DNA from 3 places in the Paenibacillus sp. FA6 genome. Region 1 is predicted to be linked to each of the others. Evidence: riboswitches for the same ligand, from Rfam matches in the RefSeq annotation. Region 1 holds a riboswitch; each other region holds the start of a gene.
The links. A riboswitch is a leader RNA that binds a small molecule or an ion and turns the genes downstream of it on or off. The one in region 1 is predicted to bind cyclic di-GMP.
Positions count from the first base shown of each region.

Region 1 (7,653 bases):
CGTACTAAAGAAGTATAAAGTTGGAGTGGAGGCGGCATTAGAAGTAATGGGGGGGGGAAATGGAAGCCTTTAATCATCTATCATTTGATGTCAGGACGGAAACGGACGTCTGAAATCCCAAATACCGATTCTTTTGAGTGTATAAATTTACTTTGTACAGTTAAACCTCTTCCAAAACCTTGGAATTGTCGACATGAACCTTTTCCAGGTCTCTTAGTTGAGTGGTCAGCATTTTTTGCGTAATACCGGGGATTAAGCATATGCCTTAAGTTCATCTGTCAGCTGTTGGCGAATCGCATCATCCGTTTTAAAATGAATGCCGCAATTAAATTCCTTCCCATAAGGCTCTTGATGGGTAAGAACCCCAGGAATCGAAAATTCAATCGACATAATTTGAAAATACAATGTCAGCTCAATTTCATTACCACTAATCCGAAAGTCGTATTCGGTACATATTTGGGCCCCATGCAAACTAATATCAATAATTTCCATATCTCCAAAATGACTTTCTACCATCTTTCCATTCATTTTCGTAATTTGAAACTCGCCCTTTAATGGTTCGGGAAATTCATAACGAAATGCTTCTTCACGTCTACTTTTTACTTAACTCCAATATAACATTGGATATATTTAAACTAATACACAATTCTTGAATCTTCGGTATTACCCGCTTCTGAATCTGTCGATTTGAAAGCTGCTCCGTATTGTTGAGTATCTTCTCATAAATCATTCGAACTTCTGAAACCATCTCTTCATAATTAATTCTGTGACAAGTTTAGTATCCTCAATCCATAATTCGATACCGAGTTGTTGTAAGAGAACAAGATGATGATCATTTAGTATACTGTGCTCAGGTAGATGCAGGCTGCCTTGCTTGGAATAAATATTTATACTTAACTTTCTTCCGATAAACTATGTATTATCGATAATAATCGCCCACTTTCTCAATCCAGCTGTTTAAAACTGTTACGATCAAATGTCTTATCTTCAATCGGCTCAAAGATATCTATGCTCAGCCGATCAATGATAACTCGACCTTCAAACATTTTCTTTACAATAATTTTCTTTGTTGCTTTAAGGGTTGTCCCTACGCCTGTAATCCCACCAACATTCATGACAGAGATCGTATCTCCTGCTTCAAGCTTGGATCCTCGACAAACGGAATTGTACAGATAGAAAATGATATTCCCTTCTGAATAAAGGTCGCATTGGATAACGCCTTCTTTTCGGATAAAGATGTCTCCATTCGATTTTAATGTTGAGTTCTGACTTTGGTTTATGTTGATTTGGACTTGCGATTCCTGACTTAAAGCGACTCTCATAAATGTTTCCTTCAATACTCGCAAGAAATTCTCCATTCTCACAGCTGTCATGATTTCCACTATTTTTGTTTGCTGCAAGAATATCTCCAAATAGTTTTTCAGTTGTTGCAGTTCATCTTCATTGTAAGGCTGTATGATTGTAATAACCCCCAACAATTCTTTCACAAGATCCCATACTTGTTGATATTTGCTTTCCGTTATTAGTAGCAACACTTGGCCATACGTTGCCTGCATTTTCTTCTTAACGATTTCATTCAATAGTATATTTGTGCTTTCAATCATTTCTTTAAGGATGTCCATGAGCTGTTTAGAACATTTATAGAGTCTGTTATAGAGCATGCCAAAATAACCTGAGTACAGATTACTTCCGATGACATTTCCCATCACAGCGATACTACCAGTGGCTGTTAAAGTCGAATTAAAAACGCTGCCTGCGACATAAATGTTTCCCAGTGATTCAATAATCATGTTATCCATGACATCACCGTAGACTATCACGTCACCTGAAAATACAATATTGCCTATTTGTACATCAACGTTACCTGGCACAAGGTAAGACGTATTGATGTCAAAGTACTTAATTTGATTACCCGTAACTCGAGGTCTTCCCTCTTTTTTAGCAATAACAATGGAATCTAGTGTAATCTCTACGTTATCCTTCCCAACAATACGAATATCCTTAACCGGATCAGAAAGCAACACATTTCAAAACACATCATACCCCGTTTGTCCTTCAACAGGTGGTGTTTTCTTAGCAATGACATCTCCAGACTTGACGGATGGAATGTTCATGTAATTTTTATAATCAACTAAACCTCTAACCTCGGTAAAGATATTCTCAATATTTTCCGAGAAGAACATATCCAGTTGGGCATCCTGACCTCGAACAGGCGGTTTACCTCTTGCGATTTTTACTGGCCGATGAGAAGGCTGACAGATTTCCATTTGTACGACTGCTACATCAAGATTCATCTTAATGTTCATATTTTCAACTACTGTAAGAATATCTTGCAGATTGAAGGTCTCCAAAATGATTGATGTATCTTCCTCAGCAGTAAGTATTACACTTAATTCAAGAGTTTTATCTTCTAACGACCACGCATATCTCTGAGAGCGATTAATTGTTAAATATGCGTCTAACTTGTCTTCCGATACTAAGATCTCGAATAAGGGCTTTTCTTCAATCTCCCACTCTAGCAAGCTTTCAGAAGTAACTTTATTCTCTTTACTTATCTCTTTTCCATCTATCCAGAGCTTGACTGGAGCTTTTGCATTTAAAGTAGGAACTTTACCCCCATTGGAAGAATTCCCAACAATGATCTTTCCATGCTCGACCTTAATGAATCCATCTATGATCTCATCATCTAGGTTAAACATACGCATAGTTGAAGATGATCCTTTTCCTTCTCGTTCATGTGAGTGAGAATTCTGGTCGAGTTTACTCAATAACTTTATTATTTCTTGTTCACTGATATGATTTGACATTGGTAACGCCTCCCTTGTCTTTCAAGATTAGTTTGCTAAGACTGTGGTAAGAGATTCGATAAACTTGGTTTTATTAAACCGTTTTGTGATTACCGAAACACTCTTGTTCATTCTCGGATTATTCTGTAACTTTTTAATCGAAATTGTGCATTGTATGAATTTTGCATCGGGATCCTCGTTAGCTATCTCTTCAATAAGCGAAATGCCATCCACATTAGGCATTTGAAAATCGACAATTAATAAATCAAGTATCGAAAAGTAGGAGTCATCAGCAATAATGATTCTTGCCATATTTACCCCTCCAAATACAAAAATAAAAACATCCTCAAATGAGTGATGTTTTTAAACTTTCACCTCACCTTCGGTAACTTGGCGACCATAGAATCATCTTCGTTAGGTCCATAGTTTTGCGTCCCTACTGTAGATGGGATTTTGTTAATTCCTAGCGGTTACGACCTTCCAAACGAGTAGGAGAGGCAGCAACCCGACAAGGAAAATCACGCCCAAGAACAAACCTAACGTCAAATCGGGGTCCGTCCATTTATACAACATGACTAGCATCCCGACACTTGAAATACGGCCTACACTGAGGGCAAATTCTCGCCAAACGACGAGCTCCGTACTGATTTTTCCGCCCAGGTCAAATCGGCTAACATAGTTGTAAGCTAGAGTATTAAAAGGCGTGTCGAAGATCGGCCTGCTAATCGCATCCATAATCCCATACAGCAGCAATGTGCTCTGATTCATGTGAATAGAAATGCCAACCATGGACAGGCTGAACAAGGTCGTGCCCACGGTGAGCAATCCTCGATAGTGGTGCTCCTGAGCGAATCGACCTACCACATAAAAGCTGACTACAGACAACAAGGTAGTCAGGAATGCGAATTGTCCGGTTGTTCCTTCGCTTTGCGTCGATACAAATACCCATAAGCCGATCGCAGCGGATAGTACGCCTTCACGGAATGCCAACGCTACGAACGCAAATGTCAGACGTCGCCATTCAGCCTGTCTTAGTATCCCCAGCATGCTGCGCACTTGGAACGGTTTCCGCGAAGTCTCATCAGGGAGCTGAAATGAGGCTAACATTGACAACAAAAAGCACAGGAATGCCGCGCCAAATACGAGCGGATAACCGATTCGATCAGGTGTAGCAGACACTGTCCAACCCGCTAGCAACGGGCCCAGCATGCCTGTGATAGAACCAATCATCCCATTCGCCCCGTTAAACCAATCTCGGTTCGACGGAGAGGTCAGTTTGACCGTCAATACGTTGATACCGAGCCAATAAAAGCCCGCTCCGACACCGTAGAGCACGCCAAGCTGGGGTATCCAATGAGCCGACTGCTCACCGTAAAAGAGGACCACCCCATAGAACGCAAGCTGCGTTATCGTCCCGATTACGATTGCGCTCTTGCGGGAAAACCGCTTGCTGAACCATCCCGCAAGTGCAAAGGCTGGTAACCATGCCACGTATGAGACCAATGTGAAAAGCAATGTAATTGACATGTCTTGCGTCAACTTGTACCAATACACATTAATGAATAAGCTCGACAGGTTCATTCCTAATCCGTTTAACCCGTTTACAGATAATAGCGTCTTTGCCGGCTTAGACAATTTTGTACGGACACTTACGCTGGTTTCCGTGATTTCTTGCAAGTTCAACCTGATGCCCCCACCGTCAATCTGTGGATATAGATCGGATTGGTCAGGCAAGAAGTAATCGTCAAGTCCAGATCCGCCAGGTGACGGTTCGACTCCACGCGGTAGAACAAGCGATCTGCCTCAACAGGGAAAAAATATATACCTTCGTTTGCTACGATCCATTCCTGCTCCAAACCTTGATCGGACCATAGCTGCACTTTATCTCCCGCAGCACCGGTTATTCTCACCGCTAGTTCATATTCCTTTTCTTCGTCCACGATCACCGTATCTCCAACGCCAGCCTTCCCGATGGACAGATCGATGGACAGATCGATGAATGTCTCGTCTGTATTAAACGAAAGCACTACGCGCCCTTGCCTGATCGCTCGAAGTATCTCCTCCTTCGATTCCGCTTCAGCGCGAACATAAGTCGTAGGTATTCCGTGTGCAACATAAGGATGAGGTCTGTGCGTGTCGCTCCCTCCGATCGCCACGAGCTTGCGTCCGGATACCAACTGCTCTTGCCACCAACGGACAGCTGTCTCATTAAGCGGACGCCACGGCCCATTCCACACTTCGATCGCATCGTATGGAACATCAAAGCCTAGCTCCCAAGGACAATCTGGGTCGAACGGATGATTCAACGAGACGAATGCGCCCATATCCGCCGCCCGCTGCAAAGTGGCCGTCGCCTGTTCCGGTGTCAAAACCCGGAAGTCGTCCAGCGCATCCAGTTGTCCGAGCAAATTAGCATGTCCCTTGTAACTCGTCAGTTCTACCCCGGGGATGAGCACAAGCTGATCGTCGGCTGCCAAGGTAGATAAGTTCTGTGAGGCGTTATTGTGATCTGTAAAGGCCATAAATTCAAGCCCTCTGTCCTTACCAGATTGAATCGCATCCGCGATTGAGTAGGAACCGTCGCTGTGAACACCGTGCATATGCAAATCGCCCTTCATCCATCGCGGATGATTGTGGACAAACTTCAAGTTGATTTGCACCCTGCATCCACCCTCCGGCACACGATATGCACCTAACAGGACATACCATTCCCCTGCTGGAATGAGACCGGCCAAGTAGCCCGGTGTCGCTTTGCCCAGTCCGACGAAGAACGAATCCCTGGCCCCCCCGCTCCAGCCTACGATTCGTTCCGGCGAGCCGAGTCCAATATCGATTACGGTTGTGCCATCCGAATGTTCGTAAGTATACTGCACCTCTATCCGTTCGATCCGACCTTCAACTGCGAATGGAACTTCGATGTAAGTCTTTTCTTCTTCCTTAGCAATCCATCTATTCAAGGACAGCGTTGAGATAATCTCCATGATGTCTTCGCCCTCTCTATTCTTTGTTAGCGCCAAGCATAAGTCCCTTCATGAAATATTTCTGAACGAAAGGATAGACCGCTATCAACGGGATAATCGAAATCAGAATTCCGGCCATTCGAACGTTTGTAGTAATTAGAACATTGCTTGAAGTGGCACTCGCATCCGTAATCATCGACTTAAGCGCGACCTGAAGCGTGATTTTGGAACTATCATTAATGTACAGCACCGGAGCCGTCAACATGTTCCAACGGCTTACAAATTCGAATAGAGTAATCGTAGCAAGTCCCGACTTCGCTAGCCGAATGTACATCGTCGCGAAGATGCGAAACATTCCTGCGCCGTCAATCTGCGCGGACTCGGACATCTCGTAAGGGACACCCATGAAATAATTGCGCATAAGCAAGATCGAGAAACCAGAGACCATACCCGATAGAACAAGGGAGCTCAGCGTATTAATGAGATGCAAATCTTTATTCACTAAGTAAAGCGGAATCATGATCGCATCTTGCGGAATCATCATCGTCAGCAAGATGAAAGAAATGATGAGCTTCTTGCCTGGCAATTGCGGCTGAATAAGCACGTAACCCGCTAGGCTAGTTAATAAAACATGAAGGAACGTACCAGCGACGGTGACGATTACGCTGTTCATGAATGGTCGCCAAAGGTCTAAATTTTGCCATACTGTCGTAAAGCCTTCCACGCTGAAATCTTTCGGAAAAAGGATAATATCGGGCTGCATGGATGCCATCCCTGACGAGAAGGCGAGCGCAACCACATTAATAAAAGGGACAATCATCGTCAGCATTAGCAGCAACAGGAACGCCGCGTTCAAAAAGTCAAATATCTTATTCTTCCAACCCATTCTCTCAAATCGTTCAATTCCCATTCGTTACACCTCGTCAAAACGGGTTATTTTTCTAACCATAACCGTGAGTAGCATAGTAAATAAGACAACGAAGAAGCTAGCAGCGGCCGCAGGTCCGAAACGAATTTCCATAATTCCCTTCTGGAACGTATACATCATAAGCACGTCGACCTTTGAAGCGATCGCCAGATTGCGCATGACGAAAATCTGGTCAAAAATTCGGAAAATCCCGAGCGTATTGAGCAGGAAAATAACTTTCATCGTGTTCATCAACTGCGGCAGCGTTACAAAGCGAACTTGCTGCCACCGGGTCGCCCCGTCCATTCGCGCGGCTTCGTATAACGATGGGCTGATCGCCGCAATGCCGGCCAGAAACAAAATACAGTTGTAACCCATGTCTTTCCACACGGCCGATCCAATCATTATGCTTCTTGCCCAGGACTCATCCGCCATGAAATTGATCGGCTTCATGCCGAATATTTTCGCGAGCAGCATATTAACTAGCCCAGTATCCGGGGATAGGAGGAAAATGAAAATCCCTCCGATGACAACCCAAGATAACAAATGCGGAACGTACAGCAACATCTGCGCGGTTTTCTTGAACCAACTCTTCATAACTTCGTTCAAAGAGAGCGCAATAAGCAACGGAGCGATAAACCCGACGATGAGAATTCCCCCGCCAATATACAGCGTATTCCATAACGCATCCCAGAAGCTCGGATCATGGATAACCAGATCATAATTGTCGAAGCCGATATATGGCCGGTCACCCATGAGTTTGTAGTCCTGAAAGCTAGTCTGCATCCCTTTCACGAGCGGATAATAAGCGAACATAGCGAAATATACGACGATAGGAACCATCATCATGTAGAACATGGCATTTTTCTTGATTGTTCTCATTTCCTTTTCGCTTCCTCCTTACAAATGAACTCCGATAATCGACGAGGAAGCTAGAACACCTTCCTCGCCTGCTGATTCGACACTTACCGGATTACTAGTCGATTAAGTTTGCGTTTTT
Region 1 covers NZ_CP188820.1:2,432,576-2,440,228, forward strand. The annotation lists partial or broken gene ACP8HI_RS11340 (winged helix-turn-helix transcriptional regulator) at 1-114, shown strand, start outside; gene ACP8HI_RS11345 (winged helix-turn-helix transcriptional regulator) at 161-262, opposite strand; partial or broken gene ACP8HI_RS11350 (PilZ domain-containing protein) at 253-570, opposite strand; gene ACP8HI_RS11355 (FapA family protein) at 945-2,024, opposite strand; gene ACP8HI_RS11360 (flagellar assembly protein A) at 2,028-2,807, opposite strand; gene ACP8HI_RS11365 (response regulator) at 2,835-3,098, opposite strand; cyclic di-GMP riboswitch class I at 3,168-3,248, opposite strand; gene ACP8HI_RS11370 (MFS transporter) at 3,243-4,520, opposite strand; gene ACP8HI_RS11375 (CehA/McbA family metallohydrolase) at 4,466-5,767, opposite strand; gene ACP8HI_RS11380 (carbohydrate ABC transporter permease) at 5,784-6,656, opposite strand; gene ACP8HI_RS11385 (ABC transporter permease subunit) at 6,660-7,535, opposite strand; gene ACP8HI_RS11390 (extracellular solute-binding protein) at 7,630-7,653, opposite strand, start outside.

Region 2 (7,653 bases), 3.0 Mb from region 1:
TCATTGTTCTAAATATCATCATGCTATATTTGCCACCGATGATACGGAATATGTATTTTGGATTGTTGGCATTCCTGACATTGGAGGAATCTGTGATGGGACCGTTATTCCTCGTTATACAATCATTACTGGGGAAGAGTGCAGGGGATGCATCTAATCTAGCTAGGTGGACACATGTACCGACCGTATTTTGGGCGTTATTATTTCTTGCTATAGCGCTTGTCTGTGCTCGATCTTCTCTCCATTTATTTTTACGTAGTTGGAAAGAGCCTTCCCATCGGGAACGAAATAATTAAACATAGAGATGCCTGTCGAGTAACTTAGATAGGCATCTCTATGTTTAATAAGTCGTTTTCGTAAACCTGTGACTTCAGTCGAGAGTTGGAAGACATCGAATTAAGCCTTTTCTTCATAGAGGCGAGCAATTTCAATTACAGTTTGGGTTGCTTTGATCATATTGTCTACCGAGATATATTCGAATTTCCCGTGGAAGTTTTCTCCCCCAGTGAAGATATTCGGTGTAGGCAATCCCATGTATGATAGCTGTGAACCATCTGTGCCCCCACGAATAGGTCGGATGATCGGCACAATAGCCAGATTCGTCATTGCTTCATAGGCAATATCGACGATTTCCTTTACGGGTTCGATTTTTTCTTTCATATTATAGTATTGATCTCTCATATTAAGAACAATGGAATTCGGACCGTATTTTGCATTAAGGACATGAACAATGTGTTCAATATTTTTTTTTCTGGTATGGAAATTGTCTTTGTTAAAGTCTCGGATAATGTATTGAAGTGTAGTCTGTTCAACATCTCCATGAATAGAGAGCAAATGATAGAATCCATCATATCCATCCGTTAATTCGGGGGCTTCTTCTTGTGGTAACATGCTTTGAAGCTCCATAGCTATTTTAGCAGAGTTGACCATTTTGCCTTTCGCTGTTCCGGGGTGAATATTATTCCCATGACAAGTGATCTTGGCCGCGGCTGCATTAAAGCTCTCATATTCCAATTCGCCGAGTGGACCACCATCAACAGTGTACGCATAAGTAGCATTGAATGCTGCAACGTCGAACCGCTCAGGGCCTCGTCCGATCTCTTCATCGGGGGTGAAGGCGACTCTTATTCTTCCATGCTTGATCTCTGGATGTTGGATGAGGGTTGCCATAGCTGTCATAATCTCAGCAATACCAGCTTTATTATCTGCTCCTAGAAGTGTAGTGCCATCGGTCGTAATGAGTGTGTGACCTGTATATTCTTCTAAACTAGGAAAGTCGGAAGGTGACAGCACAATGTTTAAGGATTCGTTCAACGTTATATTTTGTCCAGAATAGTGCTCAATAATTTGTGGATTAACATTCGTTCCTGTAAAGTCTGTTGCCGTATCCAAGTGAGCTAGAAATCCAATCGTATCCACTTGCTTCTCACTGTTGGATGGAAGAGTAGCCATAACATAACCATTCTCATCCATCGTTATTTCGTCCATACCGATCGTTTGAAGCTCATCCAGTAGCATACGAGCGAGTGTTAGCTGTCCAGCGGTTGTAGGACATGTATCCATGTCTTCATTAGACTGTGTATCTACTTTGGCGTAGGAAATAAATCTTTCAATTAGCTCTTGTTTCATTCGAATCTCTCCTTAGATTTAATTAAATTGAACATAAATATAACAAACTCGTTAAAACAACGCTACGTATAGCGGAATGATCATCTATCATTTCTATTTTTGTGAATCCAATAGTTTTGTGGTATTCTAGTAGAAATTTAGCGGGAAGTAGTTAAATCCGATATGTATACTTATATAGGCAAAGGAGAGAGATATATATACCATGAAAATCGTACATAGTGTAACAGAACTTATTGGGCAGACACCTATGGTTCGCTTAAATCGTACCGTACCAGAAGGTGCAGCAGAGGTATACGTAAAGTTGGAAATGTTCAACCCTTCAGGAAGTGTGAAAGATCGAGCGGCCTTTAATCTCATTGATACAGCCGAAAGAATGGGTCTACTCATCCCGGGGGGGACAATTATTGAACCAACCAGCGGTAATACAGGTATTGGGTTAGCCATGATTGCAGCGGCCAAAGGATATAAGGCTATTCTTATCATGCCTGATAATATGTCCAAGGAACGAATCAATATTCTAAAAGCATACGGAGCAGAGGTTGTTCTAACCCCAAGTAGTGAAAGAATGCCCGGTGCTATTGCTAAGGCACTGGAACTCAGTGGAGAAATTGCTGGGAGTTTCATACCTCAGCAGTTCGAGAATCCCGCTAATCCTGATATTCACCGCATCACGACCGCTCCGGAAATATTGGAGCAGATGGATTATCGTTTGGATGCATTTGTAGCTACGGCAGGTACAGGAGGTACGATTACAGGTACAGGCGAGAAGTTACGTGAACATTTGCCTAATATTCATATCGCTGTTGTTGAACCTCAAGGATCTCCCGTTCTTTCTGGCGGTCAACCCGGTCCGCATAAATTAGTGGGCACGAGTCCAGGCTTTATTCCAAAAATTCTGAATATAGCGGTATATAATGAAATTATTCAGATTTCTGATGTGGATGCCGTTGGAATGATGAAGGATCTAGCTCGTCTTGAGGGCATTCTTGTAGGACCTTCCTCGGGTGCATCTGTCTATGCGGCGATACAGGTAGCTAAGAAATTAGGTACTGGCAAGAGAGTAGTATGTATAGCTCCTGATACGGGTGAACGATACTTGAGCATGGAGTTATTCTAAGAAAGGCACTTCCGGCGCCCTTGGTCGGGGAGTTTATGTGCTGGGTGGTGCGGTGACCCAGCATCGTCACCTTCCATCATCTAAGCACTTATTTCTTTCTTTCCTACATCCGTAATTCATGAGGAGTACATTCTATATCACGCCCATGGAAAGCTAATGTTCCTAGGGCGTATAATTTCCATGTGATTAATCTCTTGGATAGTCCACTTTCATAATATCTAGAAAAGGTACCTTCGTGAGTTCCATATCATGCTGCATATGAACTAATCGGGTTCTAGAGTCCATAAGCACGATCTGACCACGCACCTGTTCTTGCCATCCCCAAACCGTTAATACAATGTCACTTTCCTCGTTCTTTGCTTCGACTAATTGGTTGCCTAGTTCTTCTAATTCAAATTCATCACGTGTGGGTCTCTTTGCGACCTTTGGCTTAGCCATATAAATCCCTCCCTTACACAACAAGATCGAATCTCCAGTATACCGTCAAATGGTATTGAAGTCATTCCCATTAGGACCCAGAGGCTATAAATAAGCTAATCCATAAATATCATCCTAAACTAATCGTTCCTTTTAATAAAAAAAATGGGTACATTGGACCAAAATTCTACATATTTAGACGAAATATTTTGAAAACTTTCTAAGAAGTGATGGAAATAGTTACAAATACATAGTAAAATGAAACAAATTGTTGATTACTACCATTTAGATGATTTTATTTACAATTTCATAACGTGTTTTCAGCAAAATTACTGAAAAGTAGTGACGCAAAGCTAAAGGGACTAAATCCTTAGGGGTAGTCAGCCAGTTGCAAAAAATTGGTGATCTACGGCTGTTAAGTCAGTCTTTGTAGATCATCTTTTTTTGTTATTTATTATGGGTGAGTCTTGATTTGAATGATAAGGAGGGAAGGTGTCACTATAGAAGTTCCAGCAACCTGAGAGCACATAATGAAGCGCCATACTATACAGATAAAGAGGAGATAGGAAATGAAGTTACCACAAGTGTTTAAATCGATCAATAACAGAAGTATTGTCACTAAAATTATGATGTGGACTAGTTTATCTATTATTTTAACAGGCGTGATACTAATAGTAGCTAGCTACTATATTCAGGGAGAAGTTCTCACGAAACAGTTGGAGTCGGATTCACAAAAAATCATGGAATCGTGGAAAGGAAAAGTAACACAGGAAGAGGCTAATGAAGCGAAAGCTAATACAGACCGTAACTCAACGATACAGAGGAAAATGGCAGAAGTCTTTGGGGAATTACCCGTTATGCATCCCAATGTTGCTCAAGGCTATCTATTTGGTCCTGAACTTGTGAATAACAATGAAACATCAATCATTGCTTTTTCAGATGAGGTATTGGACATGCTTATGGCAGATGGACTTAACCTAGGAGGTATGTATCCACAACCTACCATTCACGCAGACGGTGTCAGAGAAATGTTAAAGACGAAAGAACTGACCTTTACCAATCCGTATGATGATGACTACGGTACGTGGATAACCGTTCTCTCACCTTATCAAGATAGCGAAGGGAATATATTCGCTTATATGGGCATAGATGTTGATGCTAGCTTAATTATGGACGGAAAGCAGGCATTGTTGAAATATACCGCGCTAGCCTTGCTTGCTACTTTAATTGTTATTTTAGCGATGCAATATTTCATAACGAAACGAACCTTTGCACCCGTGAAGCATTTGATGAATGCTCTAGAGAAATTAAGTGAAGGTGACTTTAACGTTCAACTGCCGACAAGCAAGGATGAACTTGGTCAAGTAGCAGAAAAGTTTAATGCGACTGTTATCAATATTAATCGATTGGTAACGACTATTAAATCCGTATCTATACAATCGGCTGAGCAATCTAAAGAGTTGTTCTCTACTCTGGAAGATAACCAGGAAATTTCAATGGAGATTACTACTAATATTGAGGAGATATCAGAACAGGCATCTCAGCAAAGTAAGTCCATTTCAGAAAGCGTTACATCGCTTGAGGAAATATCTTCAGGGGTTAGCACTATTGCAGGAAGCACCAATCTACTATCTGATACGTCCATGGAAATGAGAGACCAATCAGAGCAAGGTAGCGAGAATGTAGGTAAAGTCATGCATCAGATGGACTCTATTCATAAATCAGTACTAAATTCAGTGGGTTCGATCGAACAATTACAGAATCGCTCTGGACAAATTGGCGAAATCGTACAGGTAATTACCCAAATCGCTACGCAAACACAATTACTATCTTTAAATGCTAGTATTGAGGCGGCTAGAGCTGGCGAAGAGGGACGCGGCTTTGCTGTTGTAGCCAATGAGGTGAAGAAGCTAGCGGAAGAGTCGAGAAAATCAGCTGAACAAATTACGGAGTTAATCCACTTCATTCAAAAGGAAACTCAAACTGCAGTAGATGCAATTAATGAAGGGGAACGTAATGTTGAAGTGGGAATAGAGATTGTGAAAGAAACAGGAACGTTATTTAATGCTTTACTAACGGCTACAGAATCAGTTACAAGTCAGATTCAGGAAGTTTCTGCTGCAACAGAGGAAATGGTAGCAGAGACAGAACAAATTACAGCTTCCATTAAGCATCTTGCGGTCATAGCAGAGAGGAATGCGGAAGTATCAGAGGAGATCAAGTCAAGTGCTCATGAGCAACGTATATCTTCTAATAAAATGGTTGATACCGCGGAGCATCTAAATCAAATTTCCGGTAGGCTTGAGGAGTTAGTTATTGGATTGAAAGTCTAAAATAAGCATATCGAATGTTAGCTTATTATCCCCCTCATACTGTACTTCTAGAGAGATAAATAAGGAGCGGTTGTTGATGAATACCACATTGAAATCAGAAAGTATGAAAGAATATTGGGTGCAAGAACTGCAATCTCCTCTGTCTGCATTGGATATCTATACAGATTTCCCTAAACATCTTGCATCTAGGGAGGTACAGAAAACGACCTTTGTACTAGACGTAAATGCAGAACAAATGAACCATGTTCACAACCATTATGACATAAAAGCATGGATGCTCAGTTGCTATTATGCGTTTCTACACAGAATGACTGGCGAAAGAGATTTCATTGTTGGAGTCAATGATCATAGTGGGAATGTATTACCACTACGAATGGTTTGGGAAGGAGATATTTCATTTCAGCAACTATTTAAGAATATAACAGAAAAACTAAACAGCACTTATGCTGCTAGCTTATCGCTGTCAGAGATCGAATTAATGACGGGGCATTCATCCTTTATGAAGACGATTTACGGAGAAGACAATAAGATGGAAGATAGCGTTCTTAATTGGTTTGTTCGTGAAGAGGAAGGCTTGTGGGTAGCTCATATCACATATCATAACAATTTATTCAAAGAGAATACGATCCGTAAATTCGCACGTCATTTCCAGTGTATTGTGAATGCTGGATTGGTTAACGGTGCGGTTTCCATAGGGAGTATACCTATTTTGACCGAAGAAGATATGGAAGCTTATGCCGAGCTCAATAACACGACCAAGGATTGGTCAGTTACATTAACGATTCCGGCAATGCTTGAATCCGTGGTAAATCGCTTTCCTGGTAAGATCGCTCTTTCCTCTGACCAGGGGAGCTTAACATACAGTCAATTGGACTGTTTATCGAATCAAGTAGCTCATATGCTGATACACAAGGGACTTACCAAAGGTGAATTTGTATCTATCTTCATGGAGAGAAGCATCGAAGCCATTATAAGCATGTTGGGCGTGTTGAAGGCTGGAGGAGCCTACATTCCTCTAGACCCGGAGCATCCTGATGATCGTAATTTCTACATTATTACAGATACTCAATCTCACATCGTTATTACAAAAGATCAATATACATCTAAGTTAGCGGACCTACTGAATGGGAATGAATCAGAAGTCGCTGTATTTTGTCTGGACAAGCAGCTTGAAATGTATTCCGAGGGTCCCGTTGATGTGATCAGTGATCCCGATGATATGGCTTATGTCATCTATACCTCCGGATCTACAGGTAAGCCCAAAGGGGCCATGATCGCACATGCAGGCGTTGTAAATCTTGCCTTGGGAACCAAGGAAGATCTTCAATTTAACGAAGAAGATGTCATGTTGCAGTATTCTACCTTCAGTTTCGATGCATCGGTATATGACATGTACAGTTCAATATGTAGCGGAGCGAGGCTGCATATCCTTAACAATGAACAACGTTTTTCGATAGAATCGTTCACCGCAGCGATTGAAGAAGTCAAGGCGACACGGCTCTGTCTCTTGCCGACCGTATTCTTTAATCAGTTGTCTGCCCATCTTAGTGATGAAGATGCCTTGAAATATAGTGTGATCAAGAGTCTCGTCGTTGGAGGCGAGTCTTTATCCGGGGAGTCCGTCCGAGTATTACAGAGGAAGTTCGGCCATGCAGTTAGAATAATAAATGTATATGGTCCCACAGAAGTAACAGCCTTAACGACCGGCCATGTTATTGATTACGTTGTCCCAGATGATATATCCAGCATTCCTATTGGAGTGCCCCTCACTAATTACGAGGTTCTGATCGTGAACGAGAATGATCAACCTTGTCCATTGAATGTTATGGGTGAACTGCTCATCAGCTCTGTGGGTATAGCTAAAGGTTATTTGAACCTACAAGAAAAGACGAATGAAGTGTTCATTTCGGACCCCATTCATCCGAACTCCGGCAAACGATATTACCGATCTGGGGATATGGTCATGCTGCAAAAGAACGGAATCCAGTACGTGAGCAGAAAGGATTTGCAGGTTAAGATTAGGGGATATCGGATCGAGATCGGGGAAATCGAAGAAAACTTAGTTAAATACGAGAATATCAAAGAAACTGCGATCATTGCCAAGGCAGAAACAGACGGAACGAAGTTCCTTGTCGCCTTCTACACTTCAAAGAATGG
Region 2 covers NZ_CP188820.1:5,397,255-5,404,907, forward strand. The annotation lists gene ACP8HI_RS24315 (M50 family metallopeptidase) at 1-296, shown strand, start outside; gene pepT (peptidase T) at 397-1,629, opposite strand; gene cysK (cysteine synthase A) at 1,832-2,746, shown strand; gene ACP8HI_RS24330 (YolD-like family protein) at 2,933-3,184, opposite strand; cyclic di-GMP riboswitch class I at 3,476-3,559, shown strand; gene ACP8HI_RS24335 (methyl-accepting chemotaxis protein) at 3,733-5,496, shown strand; gene ACP8HI_RS24340 (amino acid adenylation domain-containing protein) at 5,573-7,653, shown strand, end outside.
Region 2: another riboswitch for cyclic di-GMP. It lies ahead of ACP8HI_RS24335 (methyl-accepting chemotaxis protein); the one in region 1 lies ahead of ACP8HI_RS11365 (response regulator).

Region 3 (7,653 bases), 1.9 Mb from region 1:
ACGTAACTCTTTTCTTGTTCTGTTGCATATTGTGAATCCTTGATGCTCTCTGATACCGCTCGGTTGGATATAATATTGCTGGTTCCTGACCCAATACTTACGAGTGTTACGACTACTAGCATCAGGATGAGTTGCTGGGTAATGGTTTGATTTTTTCGATAATTTCTGATCTTTTCAAAGAACTTCTTCATGTGTTTCTCTCCTTTTATGTGTCTATCTAAATACTATCGGAATATATACGAATAAAATTGAGTTAAATGTATGCCCTAAGACCTATAAGAAGGACGGATGTTGTCAATCGGCAGTCATAATCCTGTCCAAGCTCACATATATTTGCAGTACTATCCCATTTAGGATATAGACGGATACTCTGAATATAGTACGAAGCGGGAGAAGGATTCGAATGTCGTGAGGGAGGGTTATGTGATGAAGAAAAAGGAATGCATAGCCATGCTATTAGCTGGAGGAGAGGGGAAACGCTTAGGAAAGCTAACTAGAAAAATAGCTAAACCTGCTGTGTTCTTCGGTGGCAAGTATCGTATTATCGATTTCACACTCAGTAATTGCACGAATTCAGGTATTGATACAGTTGGGGTATTAACGCAGTATCATCCTCAAGTATTGAACCACTATATCGGTATTGGAAAACCATGGGATTTGGATCGTAAAGAAGGTGGAGTCTCGATTCTACCTCCATTTATCAAGCGAAAAGGTGGGGATTGGTACAAAGGAACCGCAGATGCTATATATCAGAACATCGATTATATTGAACAATACAATCCTGAATATGTACTTATTATATCTGGTGACCATATTTACAAAATGGATTATGAGCGAATGCTACATTTTCACAAAGAACAAAAAGCTGATGCAACGATCGCTGTTATTGAAGTCGAATGGAAAGATGTGAACCGTTTCGGAATTCTAAGCGTGGATGATAAGCATAGAGTGACTCAATTTCAGGAGAAACCAAAGGATAGTACAAGCAATCTCGCCTCCATGGGGGTGTATATGTACACATGGAAGACGCTGAAACAATACTTGGAGAATGATGCCGCCGAGGCGCAATCCAGTCATGATTTCGGGAAAGATATTATTCCTACGATGTTGGAAGATGGTATACAATTATCGGCCTATCCTTTCGAGGGATACTGGAAAGATGTCGGGACGATTGATAGCCTGTGGGAAGCGAATATGGACTTGTTGGATGATGAGACTACTCTGAAATTAGATGATCGTAAGTGGCGTATTTACTCTCTGAATCCGAATCAACCCCCTCAATATATCGCAGATTCTGCTAACATTGTTAATTCTCTTGTGAATGAAGGCTGCATTGTATTTGGAGAAGTGAAGCACTCAGTCTTGTTCTATGGCGTTGAGATTGGAGTGGGGAGTGTGATCATCGATTCCGTTATCATGCCTAATGCCAAAATTGGAGAGAATGTAACGATCTATAAAGCTATCGTAGGTGAAGGATCCATCATTGGGGATGGAAGTAAAGTAGGGTCACCTGACACTGATGAAGTTACTCTTGTAGGAAATCATGAATCAATCCCTTCGGAATTCTTACACTTGAAGGAGCAGATGTTGACATGAAGAATGTTATGGGAATTATCAATATGGTGAATGAGACAGATCAGTTGGAAGAACTTACGTATCATCGAAATATCGGATCTGTTCCGTTTGCCGGTCGCTACCGCCTCATTGATTTCATTCTATCAAGTATGGTTAACTCTGGAATTACGAATGTTGGAATATTCACACATACGAAATATCGTTCATTAATGGATCATTTAGGATCAGGGAAGGAATGGGATCTAGACAGAAAAAGGTCTGGGCTGTTCATTCTTCCTCCTATGAAGGAAGGTCTGGATGGTTCCAATGGAGATTTACACGCATTAAATGCTCATAGAGATTATCTACATCGAAGTAGTGAGGAGTATGTCTTGATCTCCCGAAGCTACATGGTATGTAATATCGACTTTAACGGATTACAGGAATTCCACAATAGCACTAGAGCAGACATCACCGTAGTATATAAAGATACGAGTGATGTCGATTCATTCTCAACACGGATTGGAATGGATGATAAAGGTCGAGTGACGTCGATCTGGGAACCGAATTCATCACCGCATGGCGATAAGGTATCCATGGAGATGTTCTTTCTTAAGAAAAGTCTACTGCTAGATCTAATAGAAGCATCTTTAGCAGAAGGTCATCATAGCCTTATGAAGGATGCGATTCGTGCCAATCTTGGTCGGTTGAATATATATGGTTATTCGCATCAGGGGTATCTAGGAGTTATTAATACATTGAACAGTTACTACAAGCACAGCATGAATCTTCTGAATCCGAATGTGTGGAGAGAGTTATTCTTTAAGCCAGGACTTATTTATACGAAAATAAAAGATGAGCCCCCAGCACGACACTTAGCTTCCGGTCATACAAGTAATTCCATGGTGGCCAATGGATGTGTCATTGAAGGGCGTGTCGAGAACTCCATTCTATTTCGTGGGGTCCATATTCGTAAAGGTGCGACCGTAAGAAATAGTATTGTGATGCAGAACGGTGTGATCCATGAGAACACCTCCATCGAACAGGCTATTATTGATAAGGATGTCATCGTTAAGGCAGATAGAACGTTAATAGGACATGAGCGAGCGCCGTTTGTCGCTGTGAAGCGGAAGGTTATTTGATAGGGAATTACGTAGACTCTTGAACTCCGTAGTCATGATATACTGCAGTCACATTAAGACTCCGGTCTTGGAGACATATTCAATGGGTCCACAACAAAATGCTGAACCGTAAAGGTTCTCTGCATAAGGTAAAAGGGATTGGAAATCTAAAAGAGCAGCTCATTCCTCGTCAGAAGAGAGCTGCTTTTGCTTTATCAGACCTTTGTTGATACTACTTATATGTTGATCCTTAAAAAGTTCTCGCCAAAGAGATCAACGCAGTAATCGTGACGACATTCAATAAAGTGGAAATCAACACGGTTTGTGCGGCGAAATCGGGTTCGTTATGATACTCTTCAGCCAGAATGGATGAGTTAACGCCTGTTGGCATACCTGAAGCGATGAGTAAAGCTTGTGCGGGGATACCATGTAACCCCAAAGTGTATACGAGTAAACAACCAATTGCGGGTCCGATCAGAAGGCGCACGAATACACTCACATACACATCTAACCGATACAAGCGTAACGGATATTTCACGATTTGTGCTCCAAGCGTTAGCAATGCGACAGCGACCATGGATTGCTGTGCATAGGTTAGCGGTTGAGAGATAAAGATTGGAAGAGGAGCCTTCAGCGCACGAAGGAGCAATCCGATACCTAATGCGTAGGGGACAGGCATTTTGAGAAAACCAATCAATACACTTCTGTAGTTTCCTTTAAGCTTCGCCCCTTGGATAGAGAGCACACCATATGTAAAGGTCAGTAGGCTCTGAAGTGACATGATTAATGCTTGAATGGAGGAGGCTAATGGATCACCATTAAAGACTAAAGCGTTGACAGGCATGCCGTAGTTCCCCGAATTATCCAGCATAATACTATTATTGAATGCGGCCTTCATCCCCTTGCTAAGCTTCATATAACGGGATAGCAGTGAACCAATCAAGTAGAGGATAAGAACATATAGTGCGTAGAATAGCGTGATTGTCCCCAGTAGCTCTCCTGATATATCTGAATGATACATACTCATGAAGACAGCAGCAGGTGTGATACAGTAAAAGTTTATTTTGGCTAAAGTATATAGGTCTAGGCGGAATACGCGCTGCATCCAAGATCCAATTCCAATGAGTACGAATACGGGTAATACGACTTCTAACATGATGTCTACAATCATAAATTCAACTTCCTCTGCGAGTGATAGAATCGAAATGATCTTCCCATTATAGCACTTATGTCCGATAGGACTTAGAAGAATAACTTTGTTATAACAGAGGGTTATGATACGATAGGCAGATACAGAACTTTATTACGATAACGGCAAACCTATCGAAAGGTAGGGACGCAAAGCTATAGGGCCTTCTTGTTAAGATGGTAGCCTAGCCACCGAAGGGAGTTTTATTTGTGCGGAAATTCATGCTATTTGTGGCGACACTTGTGATAGTGATCTCTTTATTTAATGGAGTAACAGTCCGTGCTGCAGTAGGGACTAGCTGGTTAGATGAAGCTAATGTAGACAAGGGAATTATTAGTGTGAAGTACGACGTGAAGGCGAAAGTTCAGACAAAACTCGTAATCGTTAAGGGCGAGGAGAAATATACTTATGATTTAACGGTTAGCAAGCAAGCGGAAGTATTTCCCCTTCAATTGGGCAACGGTAATTATACAGTTAGCATTCTTGAACAAGCAACGGGAAACAAATATCGAGTTGTACACACAGATACGATCACGCTTGATCTGAGTGATAGCGCAACAGTATATTTGAACTCGATTCAGAATGTGAATTGGAATGATACGAATCAAGCCATTAAAAAGGCGAAAGAATTAACGGAAAATGTAAAAACGGATACCGAGAAGGTAACCATAATTTATAATTATGTCATTAATAATATTAAATATGATCATAAACTAGCAGCGAATGTTCCTGCAGATTATTTCCCTCAGATCGATCAGACATTGTCGTCGAAGAAAGATATTTGCTATGGGTATTCTACTTTGTTCGCAGCGATGCTTCGGAGTGTAGATATTCCTACTAAGCTTGTTATGGGTACGACTAGTTATGTGGATACCTATCACGCTTGGAATGAAGTATATGTGAACAATAAATGGGTTACTATCGATACAACGACTGATGCAGGCTGGAACGGTACTACAACAGCGTTTACGATGATCAAAGATGCAACAAAGTATTCGGCAACCAAACAGTACTAATGATAATATTTATGAGAAGCCTTGAACAATATGTTCGTGGCTTCTTTGTTTTTAGAAATCATGATATTGTTAACATAAGGAATTCAGTGTTACCCAATTCCACAAATAAGGAGTATGTTCTTAATGAAAGTGATTCTTGTAGATGATGAACAGCTTGCTGTAGATTATTTAGAGCGCCAACTTATGAAACTTTCAAACATAGAAATAATAGGTAAATTTATAGATCCGATTGTTGGAAGAAGAGAGATTCTTCTTCAAGATGTGGATTTAGTTTTTTTGGATATCAACTTACCAGAAATAAATGGGATTGAGTTAGCAGAACAGATTCTGGAGAAGAAGCCAGATATATATATTGTGTTTGTAACGGCATATAATGAATATGCCGTTAAGGCTTTTGAACTGAATGCATTGGATTATATAGTGAAACCTATTAGATTTGATCGGTTGAACAAAACGATGGAACGCATTACCGGATACGTAGAATCTAAACAAGATCAAGTTGTGAGTTATACTAATAGAATGAGGATGAATATATTTAGGCAAGTCACCGTCGAAGTGTCTAATAATCTATTCTCTGTGATTCAATGGCGGACGTCAAAAGCGCAGGAATTGTTCCTATATTTACTACAACATCGTGGTCAATTAGTTCGTAAATCTGTATTGATTGATCTGCTGTGGCCAGAGTATGAACAGGACAAAGTATATTCACAGTTATATACTGCTATTTATCACATACGAAAAACATTGGCACCCTATGATGAACATTTTCAAATTGTGAACTCAATGGAAGGTTATGTACTGAATATCGATCATGTTCTGTTAGACGTAGAAGAATGGGAGACTAGATTAGGTTCAGCTTCACCTCTATCAATTGAATCATTAGATAACTATATAGAAATCATGAAATTATATTCTGGAGATTACTTACAGGAATATGATTATTGGTGGGCTGAAAGCGAGCGTCAACGGCTTAAGGATTTGTGGCTCAGTATTTCTTATGAGATCGCAGACTGGTACGTAGAACACGATCAGCTAGATAAGGCTACTTTTTGGTATATTGAAATATGTAATCGGCATGTGCAAGAGGAGAAGGCTTATTTTATTCTGATGAAAATATATGCGTCTATGGATAATGATATATTGGTAAATCGACAGTATCATTCTCTGATTAGGAATCTACTGGATGAATTTAATGAACCGCCTAGTGCGTATATTTCAGAGTGGTATAAACAATGGCAAGGAAAGTTAATTGAATCTTGAATGTCTTGTGAGCAATGGGAAAGACCCTGTTTTCTACAAATGTAGATAGCAGGGTCTTTTTGTACTGTCTAGATATTGTATAGATAGCAATCTTATACTTGAATATGAAGATATAAAGACACTAGGAGATAGCATAAAGGGGTCGTTACAATTTGAATGCTGATTATTTTGAAGAAGTTCATAAACTCAGTTATACGGACGAATATAGATATAAGCTGCTGATACAGGGCACGAGACGTATTCTAAAAGAGAAGAAGAAAGTGGGAATCATACAGAAAATGAAACACAAATGGATAACGAACAAAAAGGAAATTAAAGCAGGAACTTGGAAATAAAATGGAATGTATTTATTTTTATGAAATAAAGACCAATATTATTTCCTTAGGGTGGTTAGTTATTGTTGAGAATTTGTTGAGATGTGATATTTATAATAGAAATTGGTAGAATTTATCGAATAATTGCGATAGCCATCTAATAAATCAAAGGTTAGGAATGTACATAATATGAGAAAAAGGGTGAAAATGGTCCCCGTACTACTAATAGTTATGGGAATGATGATGCTCAACTATCCCAAATTATCTGAAATGTATGAGAATTACCAGCAGCAGAAGTTGGTTGCGGAATGGCAGAAGAGTCTTAACAATATTGATAATGGAGATGAATTATCCGAAGAGATGGCTGAGGATACGTTATCTGATAACGTCGATCTTGAAGATGTGGTAGATGATCTGCAAGAGAGGACATCTAGTAACGATGAGAATATGGAAGGTATTCTACGTATCAGTACCATTGGTTTACAATTGCCCATTCTTCATGGAGCAACGAAGGAGAATATGAAGACTACGATTGCTAGTATCGCCAATACGGGGACAATGGGCCGGGTTGGAAACTATGCTCTCGCAGGACACAGAAACCGTACGTATGGAAGGAACTTCAATAGACTTAATGAGGTTGTTGAAGGCGATAAGATACAAGTCGATAATGGTGAACAACAATTTGAATATACAGTTACAGAGAAGCTACGTGTCAAACCCGAAGAAGTATGGGTGTTAGAAGGCAATGGTGAAGATAAAGAACTCACCTTGGTTACCTGTGATCCAATGATCAACCCCACTCATCGCATTATTATTAAAGGGAAAATAATAGATTAGAAGCGATGAAGAGAAGGAGTGATTGCTTTTGAGTACATAAACTCTGCTAAAAGGCATTGTGTTGACAAATAAAATGTGAGATGAGGAATTAATATGAAGAAACATAGTAAATTATTATATTTATTCATGGTTGTAGCTTTAGTATTAAATCTTGTATTACCTGCTTCAATGGCTATTGCTAGTAATGAGCTTGAAGGTTCGGAGAATGGGATCCGGAGTACTGTTACCGAGGATACTTATGGAGATAGTGCTAAGATGAGCCTATTGGCTGTGGGTGCACCGATTACAGACAAAATCATTACAGGTGTTAAGATGTATGACAAAAAGCCTACGTATGTGGGGGGAATTCTGACTCCACAAGG
Region 3 covers NZ_CP188820.1:535,588-543,240, forward strand. The annotation lists gene ACP8HI_RS02460 (methyl-accepting chemotaxis protein) at 1-191, opposite strand, end outside; gene ACP8HI_RS02465 (glucose-1-phosphate adenylyltransferase) at 427-1,596, shown strand; gene glgD (glucose-1-phosphate adenylyltransferase subunit GlgD) at 1,593-2,696, shown strand; gene ACP8HI_RS02475 (AEC family transporter) at 2,926-3,846, opposite strand; cyclic di-GMP riboswitch class I at 3,979-4,060, shown strand; gene ACP8HI_RS02480 (transglutaminase domain-containing protein) at 4,074-4,880, shown strand; gene ACP8HI_RS02485 (response regulator) at 5,004-6,140, shown strand; gene ACP8HI_RS02490 (hypothetical protein) at 6,293-6,475, shown strand; gene ACP8HI_RS02495 (class D sortase) at 6,686-7,291, shown strand; gene ACP8HI_RS02500 (SpaA isopeptide-forming pilin-related protein) at 7,385-7,653, shown strand, end outside.
Region 3: another riboswitch for cyclic di-GMP. It lies ahead of ACP8HI_RS02480 (transglutaminase domain-containing protein); the one in region 1 lies ahead of ACP8HI_RS11365 (response regulator).